4 regions of the Janthinobacterium sp. PSPC3-1 genome follow, and region 2 is predicted to be linked to each of the others. Evidence: predicted binding sites of a transcription regulator. Region 2 holds the regulator's gene; each other region holds the start of a gene.
What was found. The regulator sigma-54, encoded in region 2, starts transcription at its own class of promoters, with help from an activator protein. The targets are predictions, from matches to a motif close to TGGCANGNAANCTGCTTT.
Positions count from the first base shown of each region.

Region 1: the regulator sigma-54 is predicted to act here: its motif matches at 1,470-1,487, upstream of glnA (type I glutamate--ammonia ligase).
Region 3: the regulator sigma-54 is predicted to act here: its motif matches at 1,057-1,074, upstream of pedF (cytochrome c-550 PedF).
Region 4: the regulator sigma-54 is predicted to act here: its motif matches at 1,315-1,332, upstream of urtA (urea ABC transporter substrate-binding protein).

Region 1 is NZ_JAFCTQ010000013.1:84,393-86,567, reverse strand. Features, by position in the region: gene glnA (type I glutamate--ammonia ligase) at 1-1,372, opposite strand, end outside; gene ACP7B7_RS15665 (rhodanese-like domain-containing protein) at 1,746-2,175, shown strand, end outside.
Region 2 is NZ_JAFCTQ010000002.1:271,849-274,023, forward strand. Features, by position in the region: gene hpf (ribosome hibernation-promoting factor, HPF/YfiA family) at 60-419, opposite strand; gene ACP7B7_RS03430 (RNA polymerase factor sigma-54) at 488-1,966, opposite strand; gene lptB (LPS export ABC transporter ATP-binding protein) at 1,971-2,175, opposite strand, start outside.
Region 3 is NZ_JAFCTQ010000063.1:6,503-8,677, reverse strand. Features, by position in the region: gene ACP7B7_RS30525 (high-potential iron-sulfur protein) at 128-448, shown strand; gene pedF (cytochrome c-550 PedF) at 503-1,012, opposite strand; gene adh (aldehyde dehydrogenase) at 1,314-2,175, shown strand, end outside.
Region 4 is NZ_JAFCTQ010000030.1:54,631-56,805, reverse strand. Features, by position in the region: gene ACP7B7_RS24225 (DUF2760 domain-containing protein) at 1-140, opposite strand, end outside; gene ACP7B7_RS24220 (DUF4349 domain-containing protein) at 370-1,185, shown strand; gene urtA (urea ABC transporter substrate-binding protein) at 1,384-2,175, shown strand, end outside.

The sequences.
Region 1 (2,175 bases), on a different contig from region 2:
TGCGCATGCGCTGTACGTCCTGCATTTTCAGTTCCAGGTAGGCATCGATCATCGAATCGCTGAACACGCCGCCACGGGTCAGGAACTCGCGGTCCTTGTCCAGTGCATCCAGGGCTTCTTCCAGCGAAGCGCAGACGGTAGGGATCAGTGCATCTTCCTCAGGCGGCAGATGGTACAGATCTTTCGAGGCGGCTTCGCCCGGATGGATCTTGTTGGCAACACCGTCCAGGCCGGCCATCAGCAACGCGGCGAAGCACAGGTATGGGTTGGCCAGTGGATCCGGGAAACGTGCTTCCACGCGGCGGCCTTTTGGATTGGCAACGTGTGGAATACGGATCGAAGCGGAACGGTTTTTCGCCGAGTACGCCAGTTTCACCGGTGCTTCGTAGCCTGGTACCAGGCGCTTGTACGAGTTGGTGCCCGGGTTGGTGATCGCGTTCAGTGCCTTGGCGTGCTTGATGATGCCGCCGATGTAGTACAGGGCGAAATCGGACAGGCCGGCATAGCCGTCGCCGGCGAACAGGTTCTTGCCATCTTTCCATACGGACTGGTGCACGTGCATGCCCGAACCGTTGTCGCCAACGATAGGTTTCGGCATGAAGGTGGCGGTCTTGCCGTAGCTGTGGGCCACGTTCCAGACCACGTATTTCAGGTTCTGCGTCCAGTCGGCGCGCTCGACCAGGGTCGAGAACTTGGTGCCGATTTCATTCTGGCCGGCGCCAGCGACTTCATGGTGGTGCACTTCGACCGGGATGCCCAGCGATTCGAGAATCAGGCACATTTCCGAACGCATGTCCTGGAAGCTGTCCACTGGTGGCACCGGGAAGTAGCCGCCCTTGACGGTAGGACGGTGGCCGCTGTTGCCGCCTTCGATGTCCTTGCCGGTCGACCACGAACCTTCGTCCGAACCGATCTTGACGAAGCAGCCCGACATGTCGATCTTCCAGCGCACGCTGTCGAAGATGAAGAATTCCGGCTCAGGGCCGAAGTAGGCGGTGTCGCCCATGCCCGACGATTTCAGGTAGGCCTCGGCGCGTTTCGCGATCGAGCGCGGGTCGCGGTCATAGCCCTTGCCATCCGACGGTTCGATCACGTCGCACTGCATGAACAGGGTGGTTTCTTCCATGAACGGGTCGATATTGGCGGTGCTTGGATCCGGCAGCAAAATCATGTCGGACGCTTCAATGCCCTTCCAGCCAGCGATCGAGGAGCCGTCAAAGGCGTGGCCCGATTCGAATTTGTCCATGTCGAAGTGCGACACGGGCACCGTTACGTGCTGCTCTTTACCACGGGTGTCGGCAAAGCGGAAATCAACGAATTTGACTTCGTTCTCTTCTACCATCTTCAAGACTTCTGCGGCTGTCATTGCCATGCGTATCTCCTAAATGAATGTGGGGTGAGCCGACCTGAATGCGTCTGGGCTGATGATGTTAAGCAAAGATTGCGTGCCACCAAAACTCACAGGAATCATAGCAGATTCCATGCCAGCTTTTAAGTCCCCAGGGCCGGCACGGGCAAACCATGGCTATCCCTGTGAAAGTTTGATCGACGTTAATTTATCGACATGTATTGCGCTAAATCAAAAATGCACTATGCAAGTGCGAAAAACAAATAATGCACCAATTTGTAGCGTTTACAACGAAAAATCTGAAAATGCCCGATTCTGGTGCAGTACGCAGGGTCGTTTGCGGTGCGCGTCCGGCGCACTATAATCATTTCCACCATTCCCTTACCTGGAGCCTGTCATGAGTACCCCCGCCGACATTCTGACTATTGCCCGCAGCCGCGCCAACGAGGGCACACCGTATGCCGGCGCCGTCACGCCGCAGGAAGCCTATGAGCTGCTGCAGCTCGACCCTGCCATCAAGCTGATCGACGTGCGCACCAATGCCGAGCGCGACTGGGTCGGCCGGGTCGATATCGCCGACACCCAGCACGGCGCGGTACAGTGGGCCACCTATCCGGGCGGCGTGCCCAATCCCGACTTCGTGCGGCAACTGGCCAACCAGGCCGGCCAGGACGACATCTTGCTGTTCCTGTGCCGTTCAGGCGTGCGCTCGCGCCACGCGGCCAAGCTGGCCACCGAACACGGCTACCCCAACAGCTACGACATCCTGGAAGGCTTTGAAGGCGACAAGGACGCCGATGGCCACCGCAAGGAAATCGGCGGCTGGT
Region 2 (2,175 bases):
AGGGCGCGAAGATAAAACAGCGCGCCCTTAGTTGATCACAACAATCTGGAGCGGCAGGCCTAGACGGCGGCGGCTTCTTCAGGAGTGTTGTCTGGCAGATGCTTGATCGCCTCTTTACCGTGCCCTTGCACTTTGGTTTTGTACTTCATCACTTGCCGGTCCAGCTTGTCGATCAGGCTGTCGATCGCGGCATACAGGTCTTGCGCCAGGCTTTCCACGTAGACGGTCTTGCCGCTCAGTCGCAGATTCACTTCGGCCTTCTGGCGTTTTTCTTTCTCTTTGAGGTTGTCGACGGTCAGAATCACGGCAATATCGATAACGTGATCGAAATGGCGTTTCACGCGCTCCAGTTTGGTTTGTACGTATTCACGGATGGCTGGTGTCACTTCGAGATGATGTCCGCTGATGGTGAGATTCATACACACTCCTAAAGATGATCGGGTTCGTGCGGTGTCCATCGTTCCGGCCCGCAGAGGAACCGAAAAAACTACAAAGACTTACGCAGACTCACTGGCGGAATTTTCAACGCTTCCCGGTATTTGGCAACAGTACGTCGCGCAATCACCATGCCTTGTTCCCCCAGCATGTCCGCAATCTTACTGTCGGATAAAGGATTTTTAGGGTTCTCTGCTCCTGTCAATTGCACGATCAAGGCCCGTATCGCCGTCGATGACGCCTCCCCTCCTGCTTCGGTGGCGACGTGGCTGCCAAAGAAATACTTCAACTCAAACATTCCATGCGGGGTCAGCATGTACTTTTGGGTTGTTACCCGCGAGATAGTACTCTCGTGTAAACCCAGTGTATCAGCTATTTCGCGAAGCACAAGTGGCCGCATGGCAACTGCGCCGTGCGAGAAAAAATCCTTTTGCCGTTCCACGATCGCCTGCGCCACGCGCAGGATGGTGTCGAAGCGCTGGCGCATGTTCTTGATCAGCCACTTGGCTTCCTGCAACTGCGCACCCATGCCGCCTTCGCCCTTGCCCTGCTTGAGCAGGTTGGCGTACATGGCGTTCACGCGCAGGCGCGGCATGACGTCATTGTTGAGCGATACCTGCCAGCCATTGCGGGCCCGCTTGACCACCACGTCCGGCACCACGTAATCGGACACGTCGGAAGCGAACACGGCGCCCGGATGCGGGTTGCACAAGCGAATCACGGTCTGTGCTTCGCGCAAGTCTTCATCGTCGCAGTCGAGGGCTTTCTTGAGCTTGTTGAAGTCGCGCTGGGCGAACCAGGTCAGGTGTTTCTCGACGATGTTCAAGGCCATGCGCCGCGTCACCAGCGCCACCTGCGGCAAGCGTTTGATCTGCAGCGCCAGGCATTCGGACGCATTGCGCGCACCCACGCCGGCCGGGTCGAAACTTTGCAGCAGCGACAGCGCCGTGCGCAGCTCATCCGCATCGACTTCCAGTTCTTCCGGCAGGCGCGCCAGGATATCGTCGAGCGGCTCTTCCAGGTAGCCATTGTCGTCGAGCGCATCGATGATCAATTCCACCAGCGCGCGGTCGCGCAGCTCCAGCACGGTCACGCGCATCTGTTCCATCAGGTGTTCGCGCAAGGTGCAGTGATGGGCCTCCAGTTGCGGACGGGAATCCTCGTCATCGGGCGCCTTGCCGCGGCTGGCCTCGTTCCAGTCGCTGTCGCCGCCCTCGGACGCGGCCGTGCTCTCGCCGCCATCGCCGTCAAACGACTCCGCTTCGGCGGCTGGCGCCGGCGCTTCCTGGCCCGGCGGCGCCGGTGGCGCTTCGCCGGGGGCGGCGGTCGAACTCAGGGCGCCATCGGACAGCAGGCGCAGCGAGCGGTCGAGCGGATCGTCGAGCCGTTCCAGCAAGGGATTATCGGTCAGCAATTGCTCCAGCTCCTGGTGCAATTCCAGCGTGGACAGTTGCAGCAGGCGTATCGATTGCTGTAATTGCGGCGTCAGTGCCAGGTGCTGCGAGGTGCGCAGTTGCAGGGATTGTTTCATTGGCTTACATGCGGAAGTGTTCGCCCAGATACACCCGGCGTACCGACTCGTTGGCGATGATGTCGTCGGGCCGGCCCGACGCCAGCACCGAGCCCTGGTTGATGATGTAGGCGCGGTCGCAGATGCCCAGCGTTTCGCGCACATTATGGTCGGTGATCAGCACGCCGATATTGCGTTCCTTCAAAAACCGCACGATGCGCTGGATTTCG
Region 3 (2,175 bases), on a different contig from region 2:
CGATGCTGTGCTGTTTTGTCACAGTGCGCTTACGCCGTGCGTGACAAACGGGTGCTGGCACAAGGGTTGCTGAAGGAGGGGACAAGGCCGTCTTGCGCCTTCTTGATAACGACAACAGGAGACCACCATGCATCAAACACCACGCCGCCATTTTCTTTGCCAACTGCTCGCCGTCGGCGGCATGGGCGCAGCCTCGCTCGCCGGCGCACAATCGACCGCGCCGAAAGTCGACGAGGACAGCGACCAGGCCAAGGCGCTCGGCTACCGCCACGATACGAACAAGGTCGATACCAAAAAATACCCGCAACACAAGCCGGCACAGCACTGTGCCAACTGTTCTTTCTTCCAGGGGAAAAAGGACGATGCCTGGGCGGGGTGCGCCATGTTCGGCCGCAAGCAGATTGCCGGGCCGGGCTGGTGCCTGGCGTGGGCCAAGCTTCCTGCTTAGAGCATGAAAAAGGCGCTGCCACGGCAGCGCCTCCCGATGATGGATGGGGCGGCTTTACAAAGGCATCTCGCGTCGTGTTTCCAGGTAGGCCTTTACCGCCCAGATCGCCTCCTGGCTGAATACCCCCTCGAATGGCGGCATGTAGACGGCGCCATTGCGCGAGCGGCCATGGCGCACCGTGTCCAGCACATATTGATCGATCTCCTGCGCACAACCATCTTTTTTCTTGGCATCAGGCAAGGCCGCGCAGTCATTGTCGAGCTTGCGCAAGTCCGGCGCCATGCCGCCCGAGACGGCCTCCAGCCCGTGGCAGCGGGCGCAATTTTGCGTATAGGCGGCGCTGCCGATGCGGATCGCTTCCGCATTGTTACGGTACGGGTTTTCCGTGCGCCACTCGGCGCCCAATTGTGGCAGTGTGGACGTGTCGACCGCCTGCGGCGTCATATTGCCGTGGGCCCAGACGGCCGCGGCCGCCAGCATGCAGGCGAGGCCGCCGGCTGCAAGGCGCACGGTGCGCAGGCGCCGGGCGTTTTTATTCGTGGTGGTAGAAATACGTGGGGTCATGATGGTCTCCGTTGTGGTTATGCGCTGATTGCGTCATGACCAGGGTAGCAATCGGTATGCCATCGCGCGCATCACCATGCGCCTTGCCGCTGCCGCTGTGCCGTTGCTCAGAAACGGAACAACTGCCAGACGCCGATGATCCCATTTGACGCAGCCTGCACGGCGGCACGTGACTATTGCCGCTGTTTGAAGGCTGGCACGGCATTTGCAAAACAAGAGATCAGGATCACCTGACACAACACTCCAAGGGCCGCCTCGCGGCGGCTTCATCGAAGCTAAAACCAACGAGAAAGAGGACGACATGAATCTGGCAGACATCAGCAAACTGGGCGTAGCCAATCCCTTCAAACAGCGCTACGACAACTATATCGGCGGCAAATTCGTCGCTCCCGTCAAAGGCGAATACTTCGGCAATATCACGCCGATCACCGGCCAGGTCTTCTGCGAAGTGGCCCGTTCCACTGCCGAAGACGTGGAGCTGGCGCTGGACGCCGCCCACGCCGCCAAGGAAGCGTGGGGCAAGACCTCGCAAACCGAACGCGCCAATATCCTCAACAAAATCGCCGACCGCATGGAAGCGAATCTGTCGCTGATCGCCACCGCCGAAACCATCGACAACGGCAAGCCGATCCGTGAAACCACGGCCGCCGACATCCCGCTGGCGATCGACCACTTCCGTTACTTTGCCGGTTGCATCCGCGCCCAGGAAGGTTCCGTTGCACAGATCGACTCGGAAACCTATGCCTATCACTTCCATGAGCCGCTGGGCGTGGTGGGCCAGATCATTCCGTGGAACTTCCCGATTTTGATGGCTGTCTGGAAGCTGGCGCCGGCCCTGGCCGCCGGCAATTGCGTGGTGCTCAAGCCGGCCGAGCAGACGCCGGCCTCGATCATGGTCTTGATCGAACTGATCGGCGACCTGCTGCCGCCCGGCGTGCTCAATATCGTCAACGGCTATGGCCTGGAAGCGGGCAAGCCGCTGGCATCCAATAAACGCATCGCCAAGATCGCATTCACCGGCGAGACGGGTACCGGCCGTTTGATCATGCAATACGCGGCGCAGAACCTGATACCCGTCACCCTGGAACTGGGCGGCAAGTCGCCGAATATCTTCTTTGCCGACGTGATGGACGCCGACGACGCCTTCTTCGACAAATGCCTGG
Region 4 (2,175 bases), on a different contig from region 2:
GCCGGAGCGACGGGCGCCATCTCGGGCAGGTTCAGCTTTTCCACGCGGGCGGCATAAGCGCCATCGGACAGGGTGCTGAAAAAGGCGCCAAAGGCCAGAGGGATGCGGCGCCAGAACGACGGATGATTGGGTGTGCTCATGATGGATGGTTTCTCTTATAGTATGGCGTCGGCGGCGCGCACGTGCGCGGGATCGCTTCGCGGTGTGTTGCAGGGCTGGGGCCGCCTGAGCGGCCAGCGTTTGCCCGCATGATACCAGTTAGCGGCGCTGGGCCAAAGCGGGCAGGTTCGTCGGCTTCTCCGCCGCGTTGGCGATAATTTACGTTTGACAATAAAATGCAAGCAATAACATATTAATAAAAAGGAAATCATGCAATTTTCTAACAAGCTGGTCAAGACAATGGCCGTCGCGGCGCTGCTCGCGCTGGCCGCTTGCAGCAGCAAGGGCGAGCTCGATGGCGGTGGCCAGTCGAGCGCCGCGCGCCTGCAAGGCAAGGAGAAGGGCGCCGAATTTCTCGCCTATGAACATTCGGTCGGCGTCGATACGGGCGAGGCGCGGGTGCGCCCTCTGTACGAAAAGGTGGTGGCCGCCTGCAAGGCCGATACAGCCAATGGCTGCATGCTGCTCGATTCCAGCCTGGACAGTGGCCGCTACATGCATGCGCGCATCAGCCTGCGCGCCAAGCCGGCCGGCGTGCAGAAGATCGTCGCACTGGTCGCGGCCGAAGGCGAGCTGACCAGCCAGGGGACCAAGGCGGAAGACCTGGGCCGTCCCGTCATGGACAGCCGCAAACGCCTGGAAATGCTCAGGCAATACCAGGCGCAGCTGCAGGCATTGGAAAAGAAATCGGGCAACAATGTCGACGCACTGATCAAGGTCACCAAGGAACTGGCGACAGTGCAGACCGAACTGGAAGAGGCGACGGCTGCCAATTCCCTGCTGATGCAGCGCATCGACACCGATTTGCTCAAGATATCGATCAGTGCGCAGGGCAAGCATTCGTTCTGGTCGCCGGTCAAGCGCTCGCTGGGCAATTTTACGGAGAACCTGTCCGAGGGCACGGCCAACGCCATCACGGCGCTGGCCTACATCCTGCCGTGGCTGGTCGGCTTCGGCATCCTGTTCCCGCTGTTGCGCAAAGGCTGGCGCCGCTTGCGTGCACCACGCAAGGGCGTTCAGAAGTAAAGCACCATCGCATTGCATGAATCAAACCCGGTTGCACAGTCCTTGTGCAGCCGGGTTTTTTTTCGTGCAACAAAACCACCTGCGCACCACATCGTGGCGCTTTTACTCCTGTCGCGTCATGGCCAATGCTGGCATGCATTCTGCTTTAACAACATTCGTATGCCCCTCTCGACTATCCATCCACACTCAGGAGTCCACATGTCACGACGCATCATCTTGAAAGCGGCAGCAGCAGGCGCATTGGCCATGGTTGCCTCGGCCTACACGCAGTCGGCCTTTGCCGCCGACACCATCAAGGTAGGGATACTGCATTCCCTGTCCGGCACCATGGCCATTTCCGAAACGTCGCTGAAAGACGTGGCGCTGATGACGATCGCCGAGATCAATGCCAAGGGTGGCGTGCTGGGCAAGAAGCTGGAACCGGTGGTGGTCGACCCGGCCTCGAACTGGCCGCTGTTCGCGGAAAAAGCGCGCCAGCTGGTGGCGCAGGACAAGGTGTCGGTGGTGTTCGGCTGCTGGACCTCGGTGTCGCGCAAGTCCGTGCTGCCGGTCTTCAAGGAACTCAACAGCCTGCTGTTCTACCCGGTGCAGTACGAGGGCGAGGAACTGGAAAAGAATGTGTTCTACACGGGCGCCGCGCCAAACCAGCAGGCGATTCCCGCCGTCGAATACCTGATGAGCGCCGATGGCGGCGGAGCGAAACGCTTCGTGCTGCTGGGTACCGATTATGTGTATCCGCGCACCACCAACAAGATCCTGCGCGCCTTCCTGAAAAGCAAGGGCGTCAAGGACAGCGATATCAGCGAGGTCTACACGCCGTTCGGCCATGCCGACTACCAGACCATCGTTGCCAATATCAAGAAGTTCTCGGCCGGCGGCAAGACGGCCGTTATCTCGACCATCAATGGTGATTCGAACGTGCCGTTCTACAAGGAACTGGGCAATGCGGGCCTGAAAGCGACCGATGTGCCGGTGGTGGCGTTCTCGGTC